One region of the Mesorhizobium sp. BR1-1-4 genome, then DNA from elsewhere that is predicted to be linked to it. Evidence: predicted binding sites of a transcription regulator. Region 1 holds the regulator's gene; each other region holds the start of a gene.
What was found. The regulator LexA, encoded in region 1, represses DNA repair genes until DNA is damaged. The targets are predictions, from matches to a motif close to TGTTCNNNNTGTGTTCNG.

Region 1 (9,919 bases):
TAACCGTGACCCTCGCCTTCTCCCGCCCGGCGACTTCCAGGAGCACCCGGCCCGCATCGAGCATGATCACCCGGCTGCCATAATCGACGGCGTGTTGCATGTTGTGGGTCACCATCAAAGTCGTCAGTTTCAGCGCGTTGACGGCGCGCACGGTCGCTTGCATGACGATTTCGGCCGTGCGCGGGTCGAGGGCCGCGGTGTGCTCATCGAGCAGCAGCAAGTCCGGCGATCCGCCGACCGCCATGATCAGCGACAAGGATTGCCGCTGCCCGCCGGAGAGCAGGTCGACGCGCGTGTCGAGACGATTTTCCAGACCGAGACCCAGGATCGACAGGCGTTCCCTGTAGGATGCAAGCCGGGTGGTGTTCAGCCCCGGGCGCAAGGTGCGCTTTTGGCAGCGCAAATCGGCCAGCAGCATGTTTTCCGCAACTGTCATGCTGGCGGCGGTGCCGCGCATCGGGTCCTGGAACACGCGCGCCAGTTTCGCGGCGCGCTTGTGCACCGGCATTGCAGTCACGTCGGCGCCGTTGATCAGGATCTGGCCGGAATCGAGGATCAGGGCGCCGGAAATGGCGTTGAGCATGCTGCTCTTGCCGGCCCCGTTTGAGCCGATGACGATGCCGAACTCTCCGGTGGCCAAGGACAGGCTGAGACCGTCCAGCGCGACCTTCTCGTCGGCCTGGCCCTTGTAGAACACTTTGCGCGCGGATCGAATCTCGAGCATCGTTTCTCCCTGACCTCGGGATGATGGCGCCGACGCCGTCACCCCAGCAGTTCCGATGTTAGTCGACGATGCAGTCGCAATCGGCCATTGAAGCCGGTATCTCGATGCCGAACGCGGCCATCGCCTTGCGCGAGATCGTTGCCATGTGGTCCTTGTAGGCCGGGCGCGACGGCACGATCGTCTTGGGATCCTTGCCCTTGAGGATCTCGGCGGCGATGTTGCCGGCGTTGACGCCGACCTGGGTGTAATTGACCGCGAAGCTCGCCGGCACGGTGCCGTTGCGGACCGCGCTGTCATCGGAGTTGACGACCGGGATACCGGCCTGGCGGGCGGCTGCGGAGACAGCGGCGATCGCCGGCTGGATCAGGTTCGAGGCCGGGCCGTAGATCACGTCGGCCTTGCCGGCGAGCGAAGCGATGCGTTGCTGGATGTCGTTGACGTTGTCGATGCCGACCTCCACCACCTCGAAACCGGCGGCCGGTGCCGCCGCCTTGATCTTTTCGACCAAGGCAACGTCATTGGCCTCACCGGGATTATAAGGCACGCCGAAGCGCTTGGCGTTCGGCAGCAGCTTCTTGGTGAAGGCCATCACCGCGGCGACGTCCTGCAGATCGCTGGCGCCGGTCATGCCTTCGTCTCCGGCGTCCCATGACGGCACCAGCTTGGCCGCCACCGGATCGGTGACCGCGGCAAAAACGATCGGAATGCCGGAACCGGCGAGCGCTTTCTTGGCGATCTGCGAGACCGGCGTGGTGATGGTGTAGATCAGCTTGGGCTGCTCGGCCTGCAGCTTGGCGATCATCTGCGGCACCAGCGACGCATCGAAATTGGTGTGGCTCTCCGTGTAGACGACGTCCTTGCCCTCGACGAAGCCGTTATCCGTCAGCGCCTTCTTGAAGCCGGCTATGGCGGCGTTCAATTGCGGATGCTCGCCGAAATTGGCAATGCCGATACGGATCTGATCGGCCGCGGCACTGCCGGCACTGACCATCAATGCGCCTGCCAGGGCCAAGCCCGACAACCAAGCGGATTTCGACTTCAACATCATTTCCTCCCAGATTTGATCAGGGCCGCTTGGAAACGCGGCTACTACGGCGATCATGGTGAGTCCGCTGGTCTGTGTCAAACATTATATATAATTGTTGCTGTGACGCACTATCATATATACTTTTCGCCAGACGACGGATTGATCACCATGCTGAATGAAACGAGTTCCACAAAAACGGAAGCCGCCTATCAGCTGTTGCGGCGCGACATCCTGACCACGCGCCTCATGCCCGGCGCCCCGCTCAAACTGAGTGCGCTGCGCGGCACCTATGGCGTCGGCTGGACACCGTTGCGCGAAGCCCTGTCGCGGCTCGAGGCCGAACGCCTGGTCACCGCGATCAGCAATCGTGGTTTTGCCGTGGCTCCGGTGTCGCGGGCCGAGCTGGAGGATCTGGCACGCGCCAGGATGGTGATCGAGATACCCCTGTTCCTCGAATCGATGGAAAAAGGCGGCAGGGAGTGGGAGGATGCCGTGGTCACCGCCCACTACCGGCTCTCGCGTTGCAAGACGGCGGTCGACGATCCCTCGGACGCGGCCGTCGACAGATGGGACGAGAACCACGAGGCTTTCCATGCGGCGCTGCTGAGCGCCGCCACATGCGACTGGCTGTTGCGGTTCCGCTCGACGATCTCGGATCAGCTGCGCCGGCATCATCGCTTTCTTGGTCTGGCGCCGACACTGCGGGCCGCGGCCGGCCTCAAGGATGGCTATGAAGAGGCAATCGAAGCGCTACGCGAAGCGATTGCGATCGAACACCATACCGCGATCATGGAAGCGGCGCTCGACCGTGACGTCGAGCGGGCCAAGGCGCTGATGACGGCGCATATCGGCTACACACTGCACGTCTATGTCCACAGCGAAGACAGCGGCGCTACCAGATACGCCGCTCGCGCCGGCAGCTTGAAGGCGGGTTCGGGATAACTTCAGCGCTTCCGCGACGCCTATTCGAACGCGCTGGCCGGAGTGCGCCGAACGCCCCGATCCATGGCCGCCCGAAGCTACCAATCGTTGGCATTTTGGTTTCGTTTCGTTCCGCGAATAATGGCTCCGCGAATTATACGTCCCTCCGAGGAGAAGCCTTCCAACTAACTGATGCCAAAGCCTCGTCGGCGGATGGGCCACAGGCCATTAACCAAAACGATTTCAATGCGCCTGCCGACGGCGGAAAGGACTGGTTGCCGCCCGCCGTCGCGGGCAAAAAACTTCAGACCCCTTAACAAATTCATTAAACTTTAAACGGTTGCAGAACACAACTGGAACAGATAGTGTTTGTTCTGGGTTTGTTTTTTCGATTCTGGTTCAACCTTTCGTTCAATGTCTTGGGGGCCGCCATGCTGACACGCAAGCAACATGAACTGCTGATGTTCATCCACGAACGGCTCAAGGAAAGCGGGATACCGCCTTCCTTCGACGAGATGAAGGAAGCACTCGATCTTGCCTCCAAGTCGGGGATCCATCGCCTGATCACGGCCCTGGAGGAGCGCGGCTTCATTCGCCGGCTACCCAATCGGGCGCGCGCGCTGGAAGTGCTGCGGCTGCCGGACTCGATCGCGCCGGGCCTCAATGCGGCAAAGAAGTTCTCGCCAAGCGTCATCCAAGGCAGCCTTGGCCAAGGCAGTCTCGGACGCCAGATCAGGCCGGCCGCTGCGCCTTCGCGCCTGCCCGCGGCCGGCAACGACGACGACGCGGTTTCAGCCGTGTCCATCCCGGTCATGGGCCGTATCGCCGCCGGTGTGCCGATCGATGCCATCCAGCATCAGACGCATTCGATCTCGGTGCCGCCGGACATGATCATGGGCGGCGAGCACTATGCGTTGGAGGTCAAGGGCGACTCGATGATCGAGGCTGGTATCTTCGATGGAGACACGGTCATTATCCGCAATGCCGACACGGCAAGCCCGGGCGAAATTATCGTGGCACTGGTCGACGAAGAGGAAGCGACACTGAAGCGGTTCCGCCGCAAAGGCGCTTCGATCGCGCTCGAGGCCGCCAATCCAGCCTACGAAACGCGCATTTTCGGGCCGGACAGGGTCAAGGTACAAGGCAAGCTGGTCGGGTTGATCAGGCGCTACTGAACCGGCTTGTCATCGGGCTTGTCGGGTTTTTTGTACGGCGGCAGCCCCCTCGCCTCGCGTGAGAATTTTCGCTGTTCGTGCCAGGGCCGATATGGTCCGTCGACGGCAAATGCGATCGCGGCCCGGGTCGTGGCCGACTGGGGATTGAAGAAGACGGCAGCGCTTCCCTTGCGGGCGAGCTGCCGTTTGGTGACGACGAGAACCAGTGGATTGTGGCAGGCGTCATAGGCGGTTGCGTCATTGACGATGATCAGGTCGGCGAAAGCGCAGGCTTTCCAGGTGGTCTTGCGGTCCTCGACATAGGCAATGATCGCGCCGGAAGGGTGCCTGGCAAGGCACAGGCCTTCGCGGCAGTAGAAGGGCGATCCCGGCGGCAGGTCGGTGGGACTGGCAACATCGAATTGCCTGTCTGTCGTGTCGAACATTTCCGGTTTGACGATTGTTTCGGAGATCAGGGCGCGCTTCCAGTTGTCGGTTGCGAATTCGTTCGGCCGTTCCCGGTTGACGGCCAGTTCGCCATTGCCGATCGGCAGCGCGACCAGCCGCGCATCTTCCGAGATCAGCACATCGGGCGCGCGCGTGTGCGACACAGTCAACAGGCCGGCGAGCGCGAATGGCAGCGCCGCGAGCCGCAGCCATGTCGTCGCCATCGTCGCGATAACCAGCGCGACGGTGACCAGCAGCACGGATTGCTGCGAAATCAGCCCGACTCCATCGACCGGAGAGCGCTCCGATATCCACGCCGACACGGCGATCATTGCTGTCAGGCCCTTGCCCATGAGGTAGAGAGCCGGCCAATCCAATCCGAATGGCATCAACAGCGCGCTGGCGACGGCCAGGAACATCACGACCGATACGATAGGCATCACGGCCAGATTGGCGAACAGGCTGAGCGGCGATACCCGCTGGAAATGCCAGATGGCAAACAGTGCCGTGGCGCTGCCGGCGATAATGGACGTCATGGCCAGTCCACCTGTCGCCAGCAGGAATTTTCGCGTCAGGAACCCGGGCAGCGATCGCTTTGGCGGCGGTGGCCGCGTCTTTCCCGCACGGTGATCGGCCCAGCCGGCATAAGCGCCAACCAGGGCCGCGGTCGCGGCGAACGACATCTGAAAGCTCGGGCCGACGACCTCATGAGGCGAGACCAGGATGACGGCGATCGCCGAGATCCCCAGATTGCGCATGGTCAGCGCAGCGCGATCGAAGAAGACGGCAATCAGCATCACCGCCAGCATGATGAAGCTGCGTTCGGCGGCAACGACGACACCGGAAATGATGAGATAGGCCGCGATCGAGAACAGTGCGGCGGCGGCCGCGTATTTCTTCACCGGCCGGCGCGCGGAAAAGTCTGGAAACAGCGCGAAGGCACCACGCAGCAGACCCATGATGGTGCCGGCCACAAGCGCCATATGCAGTCCCGAAATAGAGATGATGTGATAGATGCCGGTACGCCGCATCGCTTCATTGATTTCATCGGGTATGCCGGCGCGCACGCCGACGATCAGCGCCGCCGCGATCTCGCCTTCAGCGCCGCCGACGCTGCCCCTGATGTGGTCGGCGATGGCTTCGCGGGCATTTTCGATGCCTGAAAAAAGGCGAGCCGATAGCGGCATCTCACCGTCGTCGGCGGAAACAACCGTTGGATTGCCGAGAAAGAAGCCGCTGCCGCCGATGCCGGCGAAATAGCTGTCAAAAGAGAAGTCGTAGCTGTCCGGCCGCACCGGGCCGGTCGGCGGCAACAGTTTGGCGTAGCCTGTGATGAGCGAGCCGGCGGTCATTCCCGGCGGTATCTTGCGTGCGGAAAGCCGGACCCTTTCCGGCGCATAGCGCAGTTTCGGCCGGGCGGTCGAAATCACGTCCATGGTCAGCCGGATGCGGCCGCTCTCCATCTCCTCGATCGAGACCACGCGGCCGGTCAGTTGCGTGGAGATTTCCGAACCCAGCATCCGGGTTCCGGCTCGCCATGTTTCGACCTTCGCCGCGAGCAGGCCCAGCGCGCACAACAGCACTGCCATGAGACACAGATGGGTTTTGGGCCAGGAACGCGAGACGAAGGCACAGACCGCCATCAGCACCACGACCGCGACGGGCTTTGCAAAGTCGGGCTCGGACGCCAGCGAGAAATAGGCGATCGCCCCAACGGCCAGACAGACCGGCACCAGCAGGAACGCGATGCCTCGGTCGAGTTCAAGCTCCGCCGCCCGGGTCACGCCATGGCGCAGGCGAGGCAAGGATACCAGGCCGATTTGCCGGCGCACGCGCACGATCCTGCCCGCGGCAGGAGCCGGCGCCGGCGCCTGCCCACCTGCCTGCAGCGACCTGGTCTCGGGTGCAGCCACGAGCGGAGATGGCAGTGGGATCGTCGCAGGCGCCGCAAACAGGGATCGCTCGCTGACGCCGATAGCGGCATCCTCGCCCCGATCCGAGCCCCGGCCTCGTCCAGTCATCGGGTCTGCCCCTTGCACCCTCGACGTCCTATGCTACATGAACGCGCAACGCGCGAAAGTCCGCACGCTCCGCACCCAGCTTCAGACGTTTTCCGAGAGTTCCATGCCCGACAAGGTCATCACCCGTTTTGCCCCCTCGCCGACCGGCTATCTGCACATCGGCGGCGCGCGCACGGCGCTCTTCAACTGGCTCTATGCAAAGCATACCGGCGGCACGATGCTGCTGCGCATCGAGGACACCGATCGCGAGCGTTCGACCGATGCGGCCACATCGGCCATTCTCGATGGCCTGACCTGGCTTGGCCTTTCGTGGGACGGTGACGCGGTCTCCCAATTCGAGCGCGCGCCGCGCCATCGCGAGGTGGCCGAGGAGCTGGTGCGCCTGGGCAAGGCCTATTACAGCTACGAGACTTCAGCCGAGCTGGAGGCAATGCGCGAGGCTGCACGCGCCAAGGGCCTGCCGCCACGCTATAACGGCCATTGGCGTGACCGCGACCCCTCGGAGGCGCCGTCCGGCGTCAAGGGCGCCATCCGCATCAAGGCACCGACCGAGGGCGAGACGGTGGTGCAGGACCGGGTCCAGGGAGACGTGCGCTTCCCCAACAAGGATCTCGACGACTTCATCATCCTGCGTTCGGACGGCAACCCGACCTACATGCATGCCGTCGTCGTCGACGATCACGACATGGGCGTCACCCACATCATCCGTGGCGACGATCACCTGACCAACGCCGCCCGCCAGACCGTGATCTACAACGCCATGGGCTGGGACGTGCCGTCGATGTCGCATATCCCGCTGATCCACGGCGCCGACGGCGCCAAGCTGTCGAAGCGCCACGGCGCGCTCGGCGTCGAAGCCTATCGCGCCATGGGCTATCTGCCGGAGGCGCTGCTCAATTACCTTGCGCGGCTCGGCTGGAGCCATGGCGACGACGAGATCATGTCGATCGAGGACATGGTCTCGTGGTTCGACATTGGCGACGTCAACAAGGGCGCGGCGCGCTTCGACTTCGCCAAGCTGGAAGCGATCAACGGCGCCCATATGCGACGTATGGCCGACACCGAGCTGTTCGATATCTTCATCGCCACCTTGCCCTATCTGGAGGGCGGTCCGGCGATGGCGGCGCGCCTCGACGACAAGAACAAGGCGCAGCTGCTGGCAGCACTTCCGGGCCTGAAGGAGCGCGCCAAGACGCTGGTCGAGCTTGTCGACGGTGCCGGCTTCCTGTTTGCCGCGCGGCCGCTGCCGATCGACGACAAGGCGGCACTCCTGCTCAATGACGACGCGCGCAAGATCCTGCGTGGCGCTCACGAAGCTTTGAAGTCGCTGTCAGGCGACTGGACGGCGGCCACGGCCGAGGCCGCGATCCGCGACTTTGCGTCGGCTGGCGGCCACAAGCTTGGCGCCGTGGCCCAGCCGTTGCGGGCTGCGTTGACCGGCAAGAGCACGTCACCGGGCGTATTCGACGTGCTTGCCGTTCTGGGGCGTGAGGAAAGCCTGGCGCGCATAGCGGATCAAATCGATTAGGAGCAAACTGGCCCAAGAAGATTGGCATTGAAAGGCGGGTTTCGCAGTGCAACATTAGGCCTTGGCCCAATCTGGCACGCACCTCCTAGAATGCGGTGGCGAGTACGCGCATTGCGGTGATTTCGACGTGTCGCTCTGCGGATTTTGCCTTTGCCGGCATGACGAAACAAGAAGGAGTTTGCAATGACCGAAGCTGCGAAAAAACTGGATGTGGGCGGCCAAGAGGCCACGGCGACGCTGGAATTCGCCGGCAAGACTCACGAATTCAAGGTGCGAAGCGGCTCGGTCGGACCTGACGTCATCGACATCGCCTCGCTCTACAGCACCACCGGCGCCTTCACCTATGACCCGGGCTTCACCTCGACGGCAAGCTGCGAGTCGGAAATCACCTTCATCGATGGCGACGCCGGCATCCTCCTGCATCGGGGCTATCCGATCGACCAGTTGGCCGAACATGGCGACTTCCTCGAAGTCTGCTACCTCCTGCTCTACGGCGAATTGCCGACCAAGGCGCAGAAGGACGATTTTGACTACCGCGTAACGCGCCACACAATGGTGCACGAGCAGATGTCGCGCTTTTTCACCGGCTTCCGCCGCGACGCGCACCCGATGGCGGTGATGTGCGGCGTGGTTGGCGCGCTGTCGGCCTTCTATCATGACTCGACCGACATCTCCGACCCGTACCAGCGCATGGTTGCCTCCATGCGCCTGATCGCCAAAATGCCGACGATCGCGGCCATGGCCTACAAGTACCACATCGGCCAGCCCTTTATTTACCCGAAGAACGATCTCGGTTTCGCGGCAAACTTCCTGCACATGTGCTTTGCCGTGCCGTGCGAGGAGTACAAGATCAACCCGGTGCTGGCGCGCGCCATGGAGCGTATCTTCATCCTGCATGCCGATCATGAGCAGAACGCTTCGACCTCGACCGTTCGCCTCGCCGGCTCCTCGGGCGCCAACCCGTTCGCCTGCATCGCCGCCGGGATTGCTTGCCTGTGGGGCCCGGCCCATGGCGGCGCCAACGAAGCGGCGCTCAACATGCTGGGCGAGATCGGGCATGTCGATCACATCCCGGAATTCATCGCCCGCGCCAAGGACAAGAACGATCCGTTCCGCCTGATGGGCTTTGGCCACCGCGTCTACAAGAACTACGATCCGCGTGCCAAGATCATGCAGAAGACGGCGCATGAGGTTCTGGGCGAACTCGGCATCAAGGACGATCCGCTGCTCGACATCGCGATGGAACTGGAAAAGATCGCGCTGACCGATCCCTATTTCATCGAGAAGAAACTCTACCCGAACGTCGACTTCTATTCCGGCATCACGCTGAAGGCGCTGGGCTTCCCCACCACCATGTTCACCGTGCTGTTCGCGGTTGCCCGCACGGTCGGCTGGATCGCCCAGTGGAAGGAAATGATCGAGGATCCACGCCAGAAGATCGGCCGTCCGCGCCAGCTCTATACCGGTGCGCCAGAGCGCGACTACGTGCCGATCGCCAAGCGCTGAGACGAGTGAGTAGTGACTAGTGACTAGTGACTAGTGACTAGTGACTAGTGACTAGTGACTAGTGAGTAGTCAGGTTAGAGAGTTTTCTAACTCACTACTCACTATTCGCCACTCACTACTGCCTACTCACTCTCTTGATACACCCCATGACCACCTGCGCCGCGATCTCACCGGACGGTTTGTCCGTTGCCATGCGCCGTGAAATCTCGGCGAACCCGTCTTTCTGCCAGGCGCGCATGCCACTGTCGGCCAACAGCGCTTCCAGCTGGCGTGCCAGATTGTTCGGCCTGACGTATTCGTCGTAGAACTCCGGGATCAGCGCGCGATCCGAGATCAGGTTGGGCAGCAGCGCCGACCAGACCGAAACGAGATATCGCGCCACGGCGCGTGCGACAGGATCGAGCCGGTAGCAAGAGATCATCGGCACGCCCGACAGTGCCAGTTCCAGGGAGACGGTGCCGGACGCGATCAACGCCGCGTCGGCCTTGCCGAAGGCCTGCCATTTGCGCTCCGGTTCCAGGATAATCTCGGGTTTTTCATCCCAGCGCGTGACCGCGGATCGTACGGTGTCCGCGACATGCGGCACCGTCG
Region 2 (9,919 bases), on a different contig from region 1:
CCAGCCGCGATCTGGCCGACATGCGCGCCGACCGTTCGGAAATGCTCTACCAGATCCACAAGCAGATCTACGGCTGAGCAACCCATCACGTTTGTCGTCCTCGGGTCGCCGCGACGGAGCTTCGCTCCTGCTCGCCCGTGGATGACGAAGGTGGTCGGGCCTACTGAAAATTACGCCCTTTGGGCATGACCCTCTCCGCCTCTTCCGACAGCGTTGCGAGATCCCGTTCGTCTTTCAGCATCGCGGGCCGAATTGCGGGTTGGCCGGAGCGGTCCGAAGGATCGGCGGCCGGCAGTGCGGCCGCACCGACCTTCTCCAGCAGCACGGTCAGCCAGGGCGTCAGGTCCTCGATCTTCTCGGCGACGATATGGACGACACCTGATTCCGACTGCAGTTTTCCGGTGACCTTCACAAACCGGGCACCCATGACGATGGGCCGGAAACGGGTGAAGGTCCTTTCCCAGAAGATGACGTTGGCGACGGCCTTGTCGTCTTCCAGCGTGAGAAAGATCGCGTTGCCCTTGCCGGGGCGCTGGCGCACCAGCACCAGCCCGGCAACGGAGACCCGCCTGCCGTCGCGCACGGAAGGCAGGCTGGCATTGGGAGTGATGCCGGCGCGGTCGAGCCGCTCGCGCAGGAAGGCGACCGGATGCGCCTTCAGCGACAGGCCGAGCGAGCGGTAGTCATGGATGACATGCTCGCCGAGCGGCATTTTCGGCAGCTTCGTCTCGGGCTCCAGCTCGCGCAGGCTGAGCGCCGGCTGGTCGAACAGCGGCAGCTTCTCGGCGGCACTCTTGCCGTCGAGCGCGCGGACCTCCCATAGTGCCGCGCGGCGGTCGAGGCCGATGGAACGAAAGGCGTCGGCTTGCGCCAATTTCTCGATCTCGTCGACATTGAGGCCGGAGCGCAGCCAGACATCCCGGACCGTCGAGTAGCCGGCGCCGCGCCGCTCGACGAAAACCTCCATGCGTTCCTTGGAAAGTCCCTTGATCTGCCGGAAGCCGAGCCGCACCGCATGCTGAGTCTCGATGACACCGCGCATTTCGGCATGGCGCGGCAGGATGCGGGCCGGGTCGAAAAGCGCCTTTTCCAAAGTGCAGTCCCAGACGGAGAAATTGACGTCGACCTCGCGGATGTCGACGCCATGGTCGCGGGCATCACGCACCAGCTGCGCCGGCTGATAGAAGCCCATCGGCTGCGAATTCAGGATAGCGGCGCAGAACACGTCCGGGTAGAAGGTCTTGAACCAGCAGGAGGCATAGACGAGCAGGGCGAAGGAGGCGGCGTGGCTTTCGGGAAAGCCATACTCGCCAAAGCCCTCGATCTGCTTGAAACAGCGCTCGGCGAAGTCCTTTTCGTAGCCTCGTCCTGTCATGCCGTCGATCATCTGCTGGCGATAATTGCCGATCGTGCCGGTGCGCTTGAAGGTGGCCATGGCACGGCGCAGTTCATCGGCCTTGCCCGGTTTGAAGCCGCCGGCGACGATGGCGATCTTCATCGCCTGCTCCTGGAACAGCGGCACGCCCAGCGTCTTGCCGAGAATCTCTTTCAGCTCCGCCTTGGGATATTCGGGTTTTTCCTTGCCTTGCCGCCGGCGCAGATAGGGGTGCACCATGTCGCCCTGGATCGGGCCCGGCCGTACGATCGCCACCTCGATGACGAGGTCGTAGAATTCGCGCGGCTTGAGACGCGGTAGCATCGACATCTGAGCACGCGATTCGATCTGGAAGACGCCGAGCGTATCGGCACGGCAGATCATGTCGTAGACACGGGAATCCTCCTTGGCGATCGTATCCAGGGTCAATGGCCTGCCATAATCGTCTCTCACGCCGTAATGGGTCTCGAGCAAAGTGAAAGCGCGCTGCAGGCAGGTCAGCATGCCGAGCGCCAGGATATCCACCTTGAGGATTTTCACCGAATCGAGATCGTCCTTGTCCCATTCGACCATCTTGCGCTCGTCCATCGCCGTCTTGACGATGGGGACGATCTCGTCGAGCCGGTCCTTGGTGATGACGAAGCCGCCGACATGCTGGGAGAGGTGGCGGGGAAAGCCCATGATCTCGTTGGCGCGTTCCATCACATGCCGTGACACCGGATCCCTGCGGTCGAGGCCGCCGGCCCTGGCTTCCTTCTCGCCGAGTTCCGAGGTCGACCAGCCCCAGATCGAGCCGGAGAGAGACGCCCTGACATCCTCCGAAAGGCCCATCGCTTTCGACACTTCGCGCAGCGCCGAACGGCCGCGATAGCTGATGACGGCGGCGGCGAGCGCCGTGCGTTTGGAGCTGTATTTCGTATAGATGTACTGCATCACCTCTTCGCGCCGTTCATGCTCGAAGTCGACGTCGATATCTGGCGGCTCGTTGCGTTCCTCGGAAATGAAACGCTCGAAGAGCGTGTCGATCTTGTCCGGCCCGACCTCGGTAATGCCAATGCAGAAGCAGATAATCGAATTGGCCGCGGAGCCGCGGCCCTGGCAGAGAATGCCTTCGCCTCGGGCGAATTTGATGATGTCATGGACGGTCAGGAAATAACGGGCGTAATTCAGCCGCTCGATCAGGGCGAGCTCTTCCTGGATTCGTTTTATCACGCTGGCGGGGATACCGCCGGGAAAGCGCCGGGCCGCACCTTCCCGAGCCAGTCGCTCCAGCTCCGCCTGCGGCCCGAGACCCGATACCGTCGGCTCGTCGGGATAATTGTACTGAAGATCGCCGAGCGAGAAGGTCAGCTCTCGCGCAAAACGCAGCGTCTCCGCCAGCGCCTGCGGATACCGGCGGAACAGGCGCGCCATTTCCAGCGGCGGCTTCAGATGGCGTTCGGCATTGGCGGTCAGTTCCAGCCCCACCTCGGCGACCGGAACATTGAGGCGGATCGCGGTCAGCACGTCCTGCAGCGGGCGCCGTTCGGCCGTGTGGTAGAGCACATCGTTGGTCGCCATCAGCGGGATGCCGGTGCTCTCGGCGAACGCCGCCGCCTGCTCGATCCGGAAGCGATCATGGCCGGCATAACAGGGTGAGACGCCGAGCCGCAGGGCCCTGCCGAAGCGATCCCTGAGTTCACGGAGCAAAGCCAGACTGTCTTGCGCGCCAGTCGCCAGATCGGGCAGGACCGCCAGCGACATCCGGTCCCCCCATTCGAGCAGGTCGTCGCGCCGGAGCAGGGTGGCGCCCTTTTCGGTCTCGTCACGCAGATTGGCCTGGGTGAGCATGCGGCACAGATGGCCCCAGCCCGTGCGGTCCCTGGGGTAGGCGAGAATGTCCGGCGTGCCGTCGCCAAAAACCAGCCGGCAGCCGGGATGGTAGGCAAGCTTTTCGACCTTGGCCTGCTGCCAGGCGCGCACCACGCCGGCCACGCTGTTGCGGTCGGCGAGCCCGATCGCGGAGAAGCCCATGAGCTTGGCCGCGACCACCAGCTCCTCGGGCTTGGAGGCGCCGCGCAGGAAGGAGAAATTCGACTGGATGCCGAACTCGGCATAAGGAATGACGGTCAGCGCGTTCATGCGAAGACCCCATGCATGAACCAGCGCGGCGGGGTTTGCGAGACGCCGCCGTAAAGGCCTTGCCGGTAGAGCCAGTAGCGGCGGCCACCGGCATCCTCGATGCGGAAATAGTCGCGTGTCGACGCCGCCGCGTCGCCCGGCGCCTCGCGCCACCATTCGGCGGCGATGCGCTCCGGTCCTTCGGCGCGCGTCACGCGGTAAAGCGCGCGGCGCCAACGAAAATGCAGCGGCGGTCCCTCCGGCATTTCGGTGGCCGGCACCTCGATGGGCTCGGGCGAACGGAACAGCCGGATCGGTCGTTCCGGCGGGAAGATGGTCATCGGCGCCTGCATCCTGTCCGGCTTCTTGGGTGGTGTGGTCCGGCGCGGGGCTTCGGTGAAGGGAATGACGGCGACGGCGCGTTCCGGCAGGTGGCTTTCCACGGGAACCGGCTGCAGAACCGCGCCCTCGCCGAGGCGGGCGCGGATACGGTCGGCGAACAGGGCGATGTCGGCGCCGTCATCGGCCGCTTCGCCGGTCAGATCGGCCTGCTGCATGTCGAAAGCGGCGACGGCCAGCACCGAGAGGCGCACCAGGTCGAAGCCAAAGCCGGCATCGATATGCTGCTCGAGTGCCGCCAGCCTTTCATGGAACAATTTCCGGATCAGCAAGGGTTCGCGCATCGGCCGCGAGGTGCCGAGCGCGATGCGGCTGACGGCGCCGTCGACGCGAAAAAGCAGCAGCGCCAGGCTCCTTGCGCCTTCGCCGCGGCGTTCGAGGTCGGTCTTCAAGGTCGTCGCCAGCATGCCCACCAGCCGCTCTATCTCCTCCGTCAGCGTGACGGGCTCGGCGAGATGACGCTCGACCGAAAGCGGCGCGACGGGAAGACGCGGTGAGATCGCCTCGTCGAGACGGCCAAGCGCCTGGTCGAGGCGCTGGAGCAGCAAAGCGCCGAAGCGGCGGGCGAGCGGCGCGCGCGGTGCCGCCATGACGGCGCCCGCCGTGCGCAGCCCCACACTTTCCAGGCCGGTACGGGTTTCCGGCGCTATGCGAAGGGCGGCCAGCGGCAAGGGGGCGAGCAGGGCTTCCTCCTCGCCTGATGGAACGATGCGGTCGCCGCAAAAGCGGGCCGCCGCCCAGGCCGCCCCGGGCGTGCCGGCAAGCCCGGCGCGGACGTCGAAACCCTGCTGGAAGAAGCGCGACAGGATTTCGTCCAGCATGGCGCGTTCGCCGCCGAACAGATGGGTGCAGCCGGTGACGTCGAGGAACAGGCCGTCGATGCCGTCCAGCGCCACCAGCGGCGTGTAGCGGTCGCACCAGTCGGCAAGGCCCTCGAGCAGGCGCCGGTCGGCCTCCGGATCGGCTTCGACGATGTCGATCGACGGATGCATGGCGCGCGCATCGGCAATCCCCATGTCGCGCTTCAGGTGCAGCGCCTCAGCCCGCGCGTCGAGGGCCGAGATGCGCTGCGCGTTGCCCTGGCGATGGCTGATCACGAGCGGTGGATGAGATGGCTGCGGATGATCCGGCGGCCGGGAACGCCAGGATTTCCCCAGACGCTGCCGCAGGATCCTTTCGGTCGCGAGATAGGGAAACCACAGGGACAGGATTCTCTGCCCATTCGTTGCTTGCCCTGCTTCTTTCCTCGCCCCTTCTTTCATCGAATCTGCGTTCATCGGGGTTCCACTCCAGTGTGAATTGTCCAGGCAGGGCCGTGCGGCTCTTGCCGATGCTGATGGTGAAGGCCGGGTGGCCGATCGAGCCGGCGAGCGGCCCGGCGACTGTTTCGCGCGGTACGGCCGGCGCCGACGCGACAATCAGACGAACAGGCGCCGCCGTCGGTTCGGGCTCGGCCGCCTGCCGCAGCAGGAACACCGGCCGGCCGGCACCTTGCGCCCGCGCATGCAGGCGGCGTGTCGCGGTCAGGTCCAGCCGCTGCGGATTGCCGCGGATCTCCAGGATGACGGCGGCAAGCGCGGTCATGCGGGCCGCCTCCTCGGCGATCCACAGCGCATCGACAAGCCTGGGCGCCTCGGAAAACAGCAATTGCCCGGGCTCGATGCCGAACGAGGCATGCAGCCCCCTGGCATAGGGAAAGCCGGCCTCGTGGAAAATTTCCGATGTCCCGATCCACAGGATGGGCAGTCCCTGCGCCTGGTTGAGGATCAGGCTGACGATCGACAGAGCGAAACCGGCGACGGCGCCCGCATCGCGGGTTTCCAGGCCATGGATTTCGGTCAGGGCGGCTTTAGGCAGGCCGCCGCTGAGCGAGGCATCGAGCCGCTCGATGCCGATGGGCAGGAAAGCATCCGGCAAGGCCGCGGCAAGGCCGCGCCGGACGATCGTCAGATCGCTGCCGGCGTCAGCATCAAGGGGCGCGCCAGCCGGCGCCTGCAGGCGCTCGGGCAGTGTTCCCTCGATCTTCGCGATCTGGCGGCGCAGGGTAAAAACAGTCTCCCGCGCCACGGCGGTCATCGCCATGACGGTCAGCTTCCACTCACAATTGTTCCTGTTATGTTCCTATAGATTCCAGAGGGGATCGGAAGAGTCAAGCAGAGTCATCAAGGAATTTATTCCTCTTCCTGCGCGACACCGGCGTGCAGGCGTCATTTGCCTCGACCAGCGCGAACGCCTATATGCCGGGATCAAAGGACAAAGCATGGCCCGCATCTACAAGACCCGCACCTGGCATGGTGAACTTGCGCCCTCGATGGAGGAATTGGAGTTCCTGGCCCTGGAGGCCTACGCCCACCTGCCGGAGGATTTTCGCAAGCTGACCGGCGAGATCGTCATCCAGATCGCCGAGTTCCCGACCGACGAGATCATGGACGACCTGTCGCTGGAAACGCCGTTCGACTTGCTCGGCTTGTTCGAGGGGCGCGGCATCGCCGAACGCTGGAACCCGCAAACAGGCGAAGGCCCGAACCGCATCACGCTCTACCGCCGCGCCATGCTCGACTACTGGGCCGAAAACGAGGAAACGCTGGGCGACATCGTCACCCACGTGCTGATCCACGAGATCGGCCACCATTTCGGCCTGTCGGACGATGATATGGAGAAGATCGAAGAGGCGGCGGAGTAGCCCTCGGCGTTTCCCTACCAGTCGCTGAGCTTCGTATCCGGCCCGTATTCCTGGCCATCGACATCCTTCACCACGGCCTGGCCGCAGCGCATGGTCTTGGTCTTCTTGTCGTAGGCGTAGGTCGGCGAGCCGAACAGGTGCCAGCCCTTGTTCAGCGCCGCCGTCACCTTATGGCAAAAGCTGGCGTCGTCCGGGGCGGTGAGAAAGCGGTAGAGTTTCATCGTCCAATTCCTGTCGTGTATCCCAAATCGGCGAATATCATGCGCCGATGGCGGCCGCTTTCGCCAGAAGTTTTTCGGCCTGCGCCAAGTGCAACCGCTCGACCATCCTGCCATTCAGCGCGATGACGCCCTTGCCACTGTTTTGCGCAAGCGCGAAGGCATCCTTCACCGCGCGCGCCTCGGCCAGCGCCTGCGCCGACGGGGCGAAGGCACGGTTGGCCGCCTCGACCTGCGATGGATGGATCAGCGTCTTGCCGTCGAAGCCCATGGCGGCGGCCTGCGTGCACTCACGCGCGAACGCGTCCGGGTCGCGGAAATCGTTGAACACCCCATCGAGCATGTCGATCCCGCCGGCGCGTGCCGCCAGCAGCATCTGCATCAGCCATGGCAGCAGATAGGCGCGATCCGGCGTCGCCAGCACGCCGGTATCCTTGATCAGGTCATTCGTTCCGGCGATGAAACAATCCAGGCGCGAGGCGGGGTCGCGGCCGAGTTCGGCGATGGCGCCGATGTTGAGCATGGCCTTGGGCGTCTCGATCATCGCCCATAGTTTCACGCTGTCTGGGGCAAAATTATCGTCCAACACATCGCCGACTTCGAGCACGTCACGCGGCGTGTCGACCTTCGGCAGCAGGATGCCGTCCGGCTCCGCCTTGGCCACGGCCGCAAGATCGTCAGTGCCCCATTCGCTGGACAGCGCATTGACGCGTACCACCATCTCGCGGCGCCGGCCATTGGCATCAGGGCGGTTGGCGAAAATGCCGGCCAGTTTTTCGCGCGCGGCGATCTTGTCGGCGGGGGCGACGGCGTCCTCGAGGTCGATGATGACGGCGTCGCAGGCAAGCTGCGCGATCTTGGCCAGCGCCTTGTTGTTGGAGGCCGGAACATAGAGCACGGAGCGGCGCGGGCGGTAGATTTCGGTCATTCCAGATCTATGCCGTGTGTGATTGGTCGAGGCAAGCCGCCAGCCCTGCACGAAAACTGCACGCGCCTGCCGAAAACCTCCTCCAATCCGCCGCATCGCTTTCCTGCAGGCCTGCGACACAGGCGGCATGCACAAGCGAGCAAAACCCCGTCTACCTTACCGACTGCGCAGCGAAGGCTGGTGGCTGGTCGACCCGCAACGCGCCAACCCCGCTGCAATTCCCATCCCATTTGTCCGCAAGAGCCCGCCGCCATGGCGAAGGAACGCCATCAGGAAGATCAGGCCGTGACCTCTTTCTTCCGCGCCGCGCCAAGCTATTGCAGCCGCTTCGGCGTCGCCGTGCTGCTGGTCGCGCTCGCCGATTTCCTGTTCTACGGCCAGCCCGCCGGGATCACGGTTTTGCTGTTCGCCACGCTGATTGCCGCCACGGTGATTGCCGTGCATCCCGCCGCCTTCAGCGACGGCAAGGTGTGGCTCAAGTCGGCCGCCTTGCTTGTCGCGCTGTTGCCGCTCGCCGAGACTGTCAGTCCCTTGTCCGTCTCGATCGCCCTTGCCGCGCTGGTGGCGTTCGCGCTTTCGCTGAGCGGCCGCCCGTGGCACGGCATGGCGCGAATTGCCGGCCAGATCGTGCTGTTCGGACTGGCGGCGCCGTTCCGGTTCCTCAGCGATTTTCTCCAGTGGCGAAGAGCGGCGCGGCGGTTCGGCGGACATCGCATAAGGCTGGCGGCAATCGCGGTCTGGGTAATGCCGCTGACGCTGGGCGCCGTCTTCGTCGTCCTTTTCGGTGCCGCCAATCCGGTCATCGAAGACTGGCTGTCGCTGATCGACGTCTTCAAGCTGCTCGACCTGATCCAGCTGACGCGGATTGCCTTCTGGCTATTCGTGCTTGCCGGCGTCTGGGCCTTTCTGCGGCCACGCCTGCCGCGCTTTCAGCGCCGCATCGCCAGGCCAAACCACCCTCCTGCCGATGCCCAGCCAGCGGCCGACAGGCACGCCGTCGAGGATATCGTCTTCGGCAAGGCCGCCATCCTGCGCGCGTTGATCGTCTTCAACATTCTGTTTGCGCTGCAGAGCGGACTCGACGCCACCTATCTGTGGGGCGGGGTCGCGCTTCCCGATGGTTTGAGCTACGCCGCCTACGCGCATCGCGGCGCCTATCCCTTGATCGTCACCGCGCTGCTGGCCGCCGGCTTTGTCCTTGCGGCGCTGAGGCCCGGCAGCGAAACATCGGCCGACCCGCTCATCCGCCGGCTGGTCTATGCCTGGGTGGCACAGAACATCATGCTGGTCGTCTCGTCGATCCTGCGGCTCGACCTCTATGTCGGCATCTATGCGCTGACCTACTGGCGCGTCGCCGCTTTCGTCTGGATGGGACTGGTGGCGGCCGGCCTTGCGCTGATCGTCGCCCGTATCGCGCTCGGAAAATCCAGTGAATGGCTGCTCTCCGTCAATCTTCTGACGTTATCCCTGACGCTTTATGCCTGCTGTTTCATCAACTTCGCAGCCATGATCGCCACCTACAATGTCGACCATTCCCTCGAAATGAGCGGCCAGGGCATCCCGCTCGACGCCTGGTATCTCCGCTCGCTCGGGCCGGACGCGTTTCCGGCGCTCGATCGCTTCTTCGATCGTCAGCGCGGGACAGCCAATGCCGGTGCCGTCGGCGAACTGGCAAGGTTGCGCGGTGTCGATGAAGGCTGGTATCGCAGCCTGCAGGAAAACTGGCGAAGCTGGAGCTTCCGCGACTGGCGCCTGCTTCGCTATCTCGACAACAGGCGGCCTATTGTTCCCAGCGTCGCAGAACCCGTGCCGGATCGCTAATCCATGCCGCATCACATCCTCGTCGCCGACGACGACCCGCATATCCGCGAAGTGATCTGCTTCGCGCTGGAAAAGGCCGGCATGAAAACGGCTGCCGTCTCCGATGGCGCCGCCGCCCTGCAGGCAATCGAACGAAGCACACCCGACCTTGTCGTGCTCGACATCGGCATGCCGGAGATGGACGGGCTGGAGGTCTGCCGGCGGCTGCGTCACACATCAGACGTGCCGGTGTTGTTCCTGTCCGCGCGCGACGAGGAGATCGACCGCATCCTCGGGCTCGAAATGGGTGGCGACGACTATGTCACCAAACCGTTCAGCCCGCGCGAACTCGTCGCCCGTGTCAACGTCATCCTGCGCCGCGCCCGTCCGGCGGCGCCGGAACTGGCCGACGACAG
Region 3 (9,919 bases), on a different contig from region 1:
GCTAGATATAAACTCTCCTATGGCCGCGAGCCCGGAAAATACGGCATCGGCCTCAAGGAACTCTGGCAGGTCAAGCCGGAGAACCATCGGCCGGGGCTGGTGCAGCATTCCTTCGGCTGGCCGCTGGACATGAAGACTGGCGGCGGTTCGTTCCTCTATCATCTGGAGGATAATCAGGTGGCGGTCGGCTTCGTCCTCCACCTCAATTACAAGAATCCCTATCTGTCGCCTTTCGAGGAATTCCAGCGCTTCAAGACCCATCCGGCGATCGCGGGCACGTTCGACGGCGCCAAGCGCCTGGGCTACGGCGCGCGCGCCATAACCGAGGGCGGCTGGCAGTCGGTGCCGAAATTGTCGTTCCCGGGCGGTGCGCTGATGGGGTGCGCGGCGGGCTTCGTCAACGTGCCGCGCATCAAGGGCTCCCACAATGCGGTGCTGTCGGGGATGCTGGCGGCCGAGCATGTCGCCGAGGCGATCGGCGCCGGCCGTACCAATGACGAGCTTTCCGCCTATGAGGATGCCTGGCGGGCGACCGACATCGGCAAGGACCTGAAGAAGGTGCGCAACGTCAAGCCGCTGTGGTCGCGCTTCGGCACCATCATCGGCGTCAGCCTCGGCGGCCTCGACATGTGGCTGAACACGCTGTTCGGCGTCTCGCCGTTCGGCACGCTGAAGCACGGCAAGGCCGACTATGCCACGCTCGAGCCTGCCGCCCAGCACAAGAAGATCGTCTATCCGAAGCCGGATGGCGTGCTGACCTTCGACCGTCTGTCCTCGGTGTTCCTATCCAACACCAATCACGAGGAAAACGAGCCGGTCCATCTGCTGGTCGGCGACATGGACCTGCAGAAACGCTCGGAACATGATGTCTTTGCCGGACCTTCCACACGCTATTGCCCGGCCGGCGTCTACGAATGGGTCGACAAGGACGGCAACGCCGCCGCCGACCCGCAGGCGAAGGATGTGCGCTTCGTCATCAACGCGCAGAACTGCGTCCACTGCAAGACCTGCGACATCAAGGACCCGAACCAGAACATCGACTGGGTGCCCCCGCAAGGCGGTGAAGGACCGGTCTACCAGGGCATGTGACCCCTGCGCCGCCGGGCCGTCCAGGGCGCGGCAGCAAAATTGCAGCGGAGTTCTGGCTGCGAGAGCATGCAGCGCAGCAGAACCGTTGAAACTATCACCGGCTTATGGTTCCCTTCTCCGGGGACAAGGAGAAGGCCGATGCGCCGGACAGTTCTGACATGCCTCGCCGTCATCGGGACACTGTGCGCGCCTGAGGCCTTGGCCGGCACCAGGGCAATCGTCCAGACGCGGACCTACGACATCACGGGAAACTCGGGTACGGCCTTCATCGACGCGATGGACAGCAAGGGGCCCAAGCACGGCTTCATGACGCATGCCATAGCCACAACCGCCTATACGGTCGACTGGGATCTCGGCGGAGGCCAGGACAACGGCGTCTGCCGGCTGCGGCGGGTCAACGGCACGCTCAATCTGTTCTACACCTTCCCTCGCGTCGGCTCGCCCATGGCGCCGACGTTGAAGAGGCGTTGGAACAGGTTTTTCGCCGGTGTTCGCGCCCATGAGGAAACACATGGGCGCATCGCCAGGGAGATGATGCGCGTGACAGAAAGGTCGATAACTGGCCTGCGGGTCGCCAACGACCCGTCATGCGACAAGGCGCGCGGCGAGGCTCGGCTTCGCATCAAGGCCGTTTATGCAGAATATGAGGCGAGGCAAAACGCCTTCGATCGGCGTGAGCATCGCGATGGCGGCCATGTCGAACATCTGATCGCTGCCTTGATCGGGAAACCTTGAACGAGCAATCCGTTCGCCATCTCAACGCTTCGCCGCGGCGCGGGTGCTCCATTCGTTGATGCGTCAGCCGTGCGGCTCAGCAGGCAAACCGTGCGCCGCGAGCGCGGTGGCGTGCCCATCCTCAGGCTGTTTCTCATCGGACCGGACCGAGAATTCGACCAGCACCGGCAGGTGGTCGGAGCCGGTATCTTCCAGCCGCGTCGAAGACAGGATCGTCACGCCGCCTTTGCTGAACACCTGGTCGATCGGCAGGCCTGCATAGCGGCGCAGGAAGTCGGGCAGTGTCCGGTGGATCCACGTCGGGCCGGCGGAAGGCATGAGTGTCAGCCCGCCGAGAGCCGCGACCCGCCGCACCGCGGCACTCCACGGCACGGCGTTGCAATCGCCTGCCATGATCGCGGTCTCGCCGAGCGCGGCCAGTGGCTGCGCCAGTTCGCCGATCTGCCAGTATTGCTCCTTCGGCCAAGGCCAGCTCAAATGAATCGCGGCGACATCGACATCTGTGCCGCCGAAGTCGACCGTGGCGATAGCCATCGCGCCGCGCGGCTCGCAGCGCGGCGCGGCGTCGGCGGCAAAGGGCCGGCGCGACAGCAGCGCCACGCCGAACATGCCGTTGGGGTAGGGGCAGAGGATTCGGTAGGGGTAGGCGCTGGCGATGTAGCCAAGCTCGGTCGTCCACATCTGCGACACCTCGTCGAGCGTGATCACGTCCGGATTGGTGCGGCCGATCAGTGAGAGCACTTTCTTAGGTGTCGGGTTGTTGAAGCGCAGATTCATCTGCAGCAGGCTGTAGACGATCTGGCCGGTCGGCTTGGCGGCCGCCTGTTGTGGCCACCATTTGGGCAGCGCACCCGTCGTTGTGGCCAGGCAGAAAATGGCAAAAAGCAGCCCAGCCGCGGCTTGCAGCCGAAACGAGCTGGCGAGCAGCGGCAGCGCCAGAAGTGCCATCAGCACGCTGAGATGAATGCGGAAATGCGAGAAGGAATCGAACGCCGGGTGCAGTGCGCCGAAAAATCCGGCCAACAAAGCGGCCGACAATGCCGTCATCGCCAGGAATGCCAGCCCAGCCGTCATGTTCAAGCGCGCGCCTGTTGCCATTGAGGTCGTGTCTGCGAGGTTGTATCCGCTGAATGCCGCCTGTCGGTCCGTTCGATTTGCTTATCGGCCAAATTGCGGCCTGAGCAAGACGACGAATTGCCTCGCCGAGGCTTCGCGGTCGCCTACTGGAATGCCGTTTCCGAAAAGCTCCGGAGCTTGCGCGAATGCAGCCGCTCCATCGGCATCTCCGCCAGCTTCTCCATCGCCCTGATGCCGATAGTCAGGTGCTGCGCCACCTGCCGCTTGTAGAATTCGGTTGCCATGCCAGGCAGCTTCAACTCGCCATGCAGCGGCTTGTCGGAAACGCACAGCAGCGTGCCGTAGGGGACGCGGAAGCGGAAGCCATTGGCGGCGATGGTCGCCGATTCCATGTCGAGCGCAATGGCGCGCGACTGCGACAGGCGCTGCACCGGTCCGCGCTGGTCGCGCAGTTCCCAGTTGCGGTTGTCGATGGTGGCGACGGTGCCGGTACGCATGATGCGCTTCAAATCATAGCCCGACAGGCCGGTGACCTCGGCGACGGCTTCCTGCAGCGCGACCTGGATCTCGGCCAACGGCGGGATCGGCACCCAGACCGGAAGATCGTCGTCCAGCACGTGGTCCTCGCGCACATAGGCATGCGCGAGCACATAGTCGCCGAGCGCCTGGGTGTTGCGCAGCCCGGCGCAGTGACCAAGCATCACCCAGGCATGTGGCCGAAGCACAGCGATATGATCGGTGATGGTCTTGGCGTTGGAAGGACCCACGCCGATATTGACCATGGTGATGCCGCCATGGTTCGGCTTCTTCAGATGGTAGGCAGGCATCTGCGGCAGGCGCTGTGGCGCTACGCCTTCGCTGGGCGCGCTCTGCCCGGCCCGGGTGATAACGTTGCCAGGTTCGACAAATTCCGTGTAGCCGTCACCGCCCTTTTCCATCAGGTCGCGGGCGCGGGCGACGAACTCGTCGATATAGAACTGATAGTTGGTGAACAGCACGAAGTTCTGGAAATGCTGCGGGCTGGTTGCGGTGTAGTGCGTCATGCGGTGCAGCGAATAGTCGATGCGCTGCGCCGTAAACGGCGCCAGCGGCCGGGGCTCGCCGAAGGCCACTTCGAACGTGCCATTGGCGATCTGATCGTCGGTGCCGTCGAGATCCGGCACGTCGAACAGGTCGCGGATCGGCCGCTTGATGCGTTCGGCATCGGCGCCGTCAACATAGGTGCCTTCCAGAAAAGCGAAATGCAGCGGGATCGGCGTGGTCGATTCCGAGACGGCTACCGACACGCCGTGATTGCGCATGATCAGCCGAAGCTGCTCGATGAGGTAGGTCTCGAACAGGTCCGGCTGGGTAACCGTGGTGGCGAAATGACCTGGTGTTGGCATGTGGCCATAGGCCTGGCGCGAATCGACCTGGGTGAACGAACTCGTGGTGACGCCGATCTCGGGGTAGAAGGCCCGGTAGCGCTTGCTGCTGTCGCCGCCGGCGGCTAGGGCCGCGAAAGAATCGCGCAGAAACTTGGTATTGCGGTCGTAGAGCACCTGCAGCGCGGCAACGGCCTTTTCGGCGTTATCGAAGCTTTGCCGGCCAAAGGGCTCGGGCATGACGACAGATTCGATAGCTTGGGGATAGATTCGCTTTTCCATGGCTCAATATAGAGACTTGGACGGGCGGTTGGGAGGGGGCTCGCCGCCGAAGGCGCTCAAAGCGCCCTTTTTTCTTCAACCCCGCTGCAGGCTGACCAGCAGTACGAACCCGACGCCGGACTTTCTGAGCGCCGGCGCCTCGATCGTCGAGCCGCTATCGGCGCGCATCATCGGCACCGCCAGGACCGGAGCGGCCAGAAGTATCAGGATGAGCGCCGCCCGCGGCAGGAGCCGGAGGGTCTTGGAGAGGTTGGCGGCGATGCGGTTCATGATCTCTGTGCTTTTCTTTTCGAGGTCCGGGTTCTCTGCTTCAGTGACGAAAATCGGTCGGGCAGGCGAGATGGCACATTCTGGTGGCGCCGTCCCAGGAGCGCGGGGAACGGCCCGCTTCGGCGACAAGGATGGCGAAGAACATTCCAAACAGGCTCATCAGCAGGCAGACGATGGCGAAGCGGCGAGCAAGCATTGGGTCCGTGTCTCCTTCAACACGCATGAGAATGCCCTGACGCCTCTGAACCGGCTCTGATGCCGGCGTTCATCTGCCGTTCAAATTGATTGAAGGGATGTTGACTGGGTTGCGGCAAGCAGAATGCCGACCGAGCGCTGCCTGCTCATCGACAGAACGAAAACGGGGCCCGCCAGGCCCCGTTTAGAGATCACACGGAAATGGTCGCTTAGAGTTTGTGCCAGGTCTGGCTCTTGCAGATCAGTCCGCCGAGCACGCAACCGCTCATCTTGAGCGAGGCGCCCGACAAGGTTGCCTTGCCCGAATAGGTCTTGTCATTTGCCGGATCGGTGATGTTGCCGGTGTATTTGTTGTCGCCGGCCGCCTTGAGCGAGCCGATGGTCTTGCCGGCATATTTGCCTGATTTGAGCGTAATGGAGAACGAGCTGCTGCCTGAAATGGCAGCGGTGTCGCCGGCTTGCGTTTTCCAGTTGCCCTCGATCGGATCGGCCCACGCCGCGCCGCTCAGGATCAAAGTGGCCGCCAGGGCCAGGCTCACTTTTCGAAACATGTCTTCCTCCCTTTGGATAGCCGGCCGAATGCTCCGCCTCGCCGGTCTGCCGCTTACGCAAACGTAAGCTAATCCAGCTTCCGTCAAAACGAAAGCGGTGCCGCGACGGAAGGTTTTGGCATTTCGAAAGCGCCTGAATTCGCCCTGTCGGCCCGGAAATGAAAACGACCAGCGCCTCGTGTTTGCTTTCTAGGGTTAGCAGAGTGTTGACCGCGCGCTCGAAAATTTTCGGCAAATTTGGCGAAAACCAGCTGAATTGCTGGCTTCGTATCCTTAACGAATTTTCGCGTTTACCTCTTGTTTTAGCTTTGTTTTCCTCAAATTAAGCACGCCATTTAACGACGGATTCAAGCCTGCGCGGCATTCTCGAAAGCATCGAAAGAGCGGCCCGGACAAGACGAACGGAGGCAGCTCTCGGGAGCCAGACAGGGGACTAAAAATGGCACGTTTTGAAATGCTTGAAGCAGGCTTCGGCGCCATGGGGGCAACTGCCCAGGCCGACATTCTTTTCGAACTGGGCATGATGTATGCGACCGGCCGCGATTGCGAAACCGACGTCGTTGCCGCCCACAAATGGTTCAACATCGCCGCCATCAAGGGATCGGCCCGCGCCGCCGAGTTGCGCTCGGAACTCTCGGCGGCCATGTCGAAGGTCGAGATCGCCAAGGCGCTGCGCGAAGCCCGCGAATGGATGACCATGCACTGAGTTCCGCCAGACGGAGACGCTCCGGCCAAGACCGCAGAAAGACGGTCGGGCCAACAGGGAAAAGGCTGCGCAAACAGCCAGGCCACGGCCATCGACAACGAGAATGCGGCACGCCGACAGGTCCAAGCCGCGCAACGGACCATGATCCCGAAGACTCCGGTTTTCGGAAGGATCATGGCCAACATGAAGACAGGGAAGGTGGGTTGGGTTCACAGCGCGGGGGCGCCGGGGAAACAGCCTGACCGGCAAAAAGCCACGACCGGCCGGAACAAGGCTGGCGTGGCTTTTTGCGTGGATGAGGCCGCGCAGGCCCAATCGAGTGGCGCCAATGCGCCTAGACAGGTCCGATGAAGGATGAAATTGTCCCGCCTCTCTGGAAGAAGCGCGGCCGGGCGGCCGCGCGTGAGTGGAGGAGTTCTATTGTCATGAAAAAAATGAGTGTTTTGAGCGCGGCCATTTTCGGCCTGATGATGAGCGCGCCGGTCGCGTTCGCCGATGACATCACCATCTCGGTGGTCGGCCCGATGACCGGACAGCTCGCCACCATCGGCGATCAGTTCAAGCAAGGCGCACAGGCCGCCGCCGATGCCATCAACGCGGCTGGCGGCGTCAACGGTTCCCAGATCAAGCTCGACATCGAGGACGACCAGTGCGATCCCAAGCAGGCGGTGTCGGTCGCCAATCGCATCGTCGCCAACAGCGTCAAGTTCATCGACGGGCATGCCTGCTCGGGTTCCAGTATTCCGGCCTCGGCGGTCTATGCCGAAGCCGGCGCCCTGATGATGAGCCCGGCTTCCTCGAACCCGGTGCTGACCGATGCGGCCGCCAAGGCCGGCTGGTCGACAATCATGCGTCTCTATACGCGTGACGACGCACAGGGCGCCTTCATCGGCCCGTGGATCGCCAAGAAATACGCCGGCAAGAACGTCGTCATCCTGCACGACAAGAGCGCTTACGGCCAGGGCGTGGCTGATGCCGTCAAGGCGACCATGAATACCGGTGGCCTCAAGGAGGTCTATTATGACGCCATCAACCCCGGCGAGAAGGACTATTCGGCGCTTGTCACCAAGCTGAAGGATCTCAAGGCTGATGTCGTCTATTTCGGCGGCTACCACCCCGAGGCGGGCCTGATCCTGCGTCAGTCGGCCGAACAGAATTTCAAGTTCCAGCTGATCATGCCGGACTCGATCGCGTCGCCGGAATTCTGGCAGGTTGCCGGCCCGGCCGGCGAGGGCACGATGTTCGTGTTCCCGTCGGATCCGCAGGCAAAGCCGGAAGCCAAGGCAGCCGTCGAGAAGATCAAGGCCGGCGGCTTCGTGCCGGAAGGCTTCACGCTGTTCTCCTATGCCGTGGTCCAGGCATTCGCCGAAGGCATCAAGCGTGCCGGCAGCGACGATCCGGCCAAGGTTGCCGAGGCGCTGAAGAATGGCACGGCGATCAGCACCGTTGTCGGCGACGTCACCTTCGACGAGAAGGGCGACCTCAAGAATGCCAGCTACGACATCAACCAGTGGCATGACGGCAAGTACGCGCCGATCGCGCAGTAATCGCCCTGGCAGTCGGGTATTCCAAGGGAATGGCCGGGTTCGTCCCGGCCATTTCAGTTTGCGGTCCGCTGTGCGCTCCTTCTATCCGCCGGCGGCCGCGGTGGATGCGTTCTGGTCCTCGGCGAACCGCACCAGCACCGCGCCGTCGGTGACCTGTGCGCCTTCCCCGGCGATCTCGGCGATCACCCCGTCATGCGGGGCGGCGATGGTGTGCTCCATCTTCATCGCCTCGAGGATCAGCAGAGGTTGTCCTTTGATCACAGCGTCGCCTTTCGCCACGCGCACAAGCTTGACCAGGCCCGGCATCGGTGCGCGCAGGCTGCCGGTGGCGGCGGCCGCTTCATCGCTCCTGGCCAAGGGGTCCGGCACCGCGAAAGTATAGCCGACGGCGCCTTCGAACACCGTGATGTGGCCAGGCCAGCGGGCGAGGCGGGGAACGGCGCGAAGATCATGCAAATTGGTGCTGTCATAAGGCGCATCGAGCGCCACCTGGAAGCGCCCGTCCGATCGCACTGAAATCCTTGCCTGAATGGCTTCGTCGCCGAACGTCAGCCGCATGCGCTGCGCCCCGCCGTGGAAATGCGCATAGCCGGCGAGTGATGACCATGGGTCGTTCGACGACGGCAATGCTCCGGCACCCGAGGCCGCCATGGCGGCAGCCGAGATGATCTCGCCGGTCGGCGGCGCGACCGCCGTCAACGCCTCCTGGTGTCTGCCGATCAGACCGGTATCGATGTCTTCAGCCGCAAAATCCGGATCGGCGGCAAGGGCGGCAAGAAAAGCGGTGTTGACGGTGGAGCCGGCAATCTCGGTTTGCGCGAGCGCGGTGCGGAGCGCTTCCAGCGCCTGCCGTCTGTCTCCGGCATGGACGACCAGCTTCGCGATCATCGGGTCGTAGTAGGGCGAGATGGCATCGCCAGCCCGCACGCCGGTCTCGATGCGCATTGTTGCCCCGTCGGGCGCCGCGTCGGGAAACTTCAGGTGGTGCAGCGTGCCTGTCGCCGGCAGAAACCCCTTGGCCGCATCCTCGGCATAGATGCGCGCCTCGAAAGCATGGCCGCAAAGCGTGATCTCGCTCTGTGTCTTCGGCAGTTTTTCGCCGCTGGCGACCCGTAACTGCCATTCGACGAGATCGGTGCCGGTGACCATCTCGGTGACCGGATGCTCTACCTGCAGCCGGGTGTTCATTTCCATGAACCAGAAGCGATCGGCCTCGAGGCCTTGCGAGGCGTCGACGATGAATTCGATGGTGCCGGCGCCGGAGTAGTTGATTGCCTTGGCGGCTTTTACCGCCGCCTCGGTCATTGCCTTGCGCAAAGCCGGCGTCATGCCGGGGGCGGGGGCCTCCTCGATTACCTTCTGATGGCGGCGTTGCGCCGAACAGTCGCGCTCGTAGAGATGCACCGCATTGCCGAAATTATCGCCGAACACCTGCACTTCGATATGGCGCGGCTTGTCGACATATTTCTCGACCAGCACGCGGTCGTCGCCGAAAGCGGCCTTTGCTTCGCGCCGGGCGCTGGAGAGTGCCTCGGAAAAGTCATCGGGATGCTCGACGCGGCGCATGCCCTTGCCGCCGCCGCCAGCGCGCGCCTTGATCAGCACGGGATAGCCGATCTCGCGGGCCTTTGACGCAAGCAGCACGATTTCCTGCGCCTCGCCATGATAGCCCGGAACGACCGGAACGCCGGCTTTTTCCATCAGCCGCTTGGCGGCGTCCTTCAGCCCCATGGCGCGGATCGAGGTCGCCGACGGGCCGATGAAAACGAGGCCGGCGGCTACCACCTGGTCGACGAAATCGGGGTTTTCCGACAGGAAGCCGTAACCGGGATGGATGGCCTGCGCACCCGTGGCCAGGGCCGCGGCGACAATCCTGTCACCGCGCAGATAGCTCTCGCCGACGGGCGAAGGACCGATATGGACCGCCTCGTCGGCCATCTCGACATGCAGGGATCTCGCGTCGGCATCCGAATAGACGGCGACAGTGTGCACGCCCAGCTTGCGAGCCGTGCGGATGACGCGGCAAGCGATCTCGCCCCGATTGGCGATCAGGATTTTCGTGAACATGGAGCCTCCCGGGTCAGTATCGGGCGGCGCCATTTT

Region 2: a site for LexA is predicted at 5,980-5,997, ahead of LB571_RS02420 (ImuA family protein). Genes of this name have one in related genera too.
Region 3: a site for LexA is predicted at 5,862-5,879, ahead of LB571_RS23465 (sel1 repeat family protein). Genes of this name have one in related genera too.

What each region holds. Positions count from the first base shown of each region.
Region 1 covers NZ_JAIUIB010000009.1:171,046-180,964, forward strand. Annotated here, with positions in the region: gene LB571_RS20695 (ABC transporter ATP-binding protein) at 1-724, opposite strand, end outside; gene LB571_RS20700 (ABC transporter substrate-binding protein) at 783-1,769, opposite strand; gene LB571_RS20705 (GntR family transcriptional regulator) at 1,920-2,693, shown strand; gene lexA (transcriptional repressor LexA) at 3,104-3,847, shown strand; gene LB571_RS20715 (ComEC/Rec2 family competence protein) at 3,841-6,294, opposite strand; gene gltX (glutamate--tRNA ligase) at 6,398-7,822, shown strand; gene gltA (citrate synthase) at 8,006-9,328, shown strand; gene lpxB (lipid-A-disaccharide synthase) at 9,444-9,919, opposite strand, start outside.
Region 2 covers NZ_JAIUIB010000001.1:478,048-487,966, forward strand. Annotated here, with positions in the region: gene LB571_RS02405 (hypothetical protein) at 1-77, shown strand, start outside; gene LB571_RS02410 (error-prone DNA polymerase) at 161-3,496, opposite strand; gene LB571_RS02415 (DUF6504 family protein) at 3,493-4,971, opposite strand; gene LB571_RS02420 (ImuA family protein) at 4,913-5,956, opposite strand; gene LB571_RS02425 (metallopeptidase family protein) at 6,135-6,557, shown strand; gene LB571_RS02430 (DUF1737 domain-containing protein) at 6,572-6,778, opposite strand; gene LB571_RS02435 (HpcH/HpaI aldolase/citrate lyase family protein) at 6,816-7,703, opposite strand; gene LB571_RS02440 (DUF4173 domain-containing protein) at 7,989-9,524, shown strand; gene LB571_RS02445 (response regulator transcription factor) at 9,528-9,919, shown strand, end outside.
Region 3 covers NZ_JAIUIB010000011.1:180,180-190,098, forward strand. Annotated here, with positions in the region: gene LB571_RS23430 (electron transfer flavoprotein-ubiquinone oxidoreductase) at 1-1,089, shown strand, start outside; gene LB571_RS23435 (DUF922 domain-containing Zn-dependent protease) at 1,228-1,824, shown strand; gene LB571_RS23440 (endonuclease/exonuclease/phosphatase family protein) at 1,888-2,898, opposite strand; gene LB571_RS23445 (AMP nucleosidase) at 3,045-4,505, opposite strand; gene LB571_RS23450 (hypothetical protein) at 4,623-4,817, opposite strand; gene LB571_RS23455 (hypothetical protein) at 4,858-5,013, opposite strand; gene LB571_RS23460 (DUF2147 domain-containing protein) at 5,222-5,563, opposite strand; gene LB571_RS23465 (sel1 repeat family protein) at 6,003-6,269, shown strand; gene LB571_RS23470 (branched-chain amino acid ABC transporter substrate-binding protein) at 6,695-7,816, shown strand; gene LB571_RS23475 (acetyl/propionyl/methylcrotonyl-CoA carboxylase subunit alpha) at 7,898-9,883, opposite strand.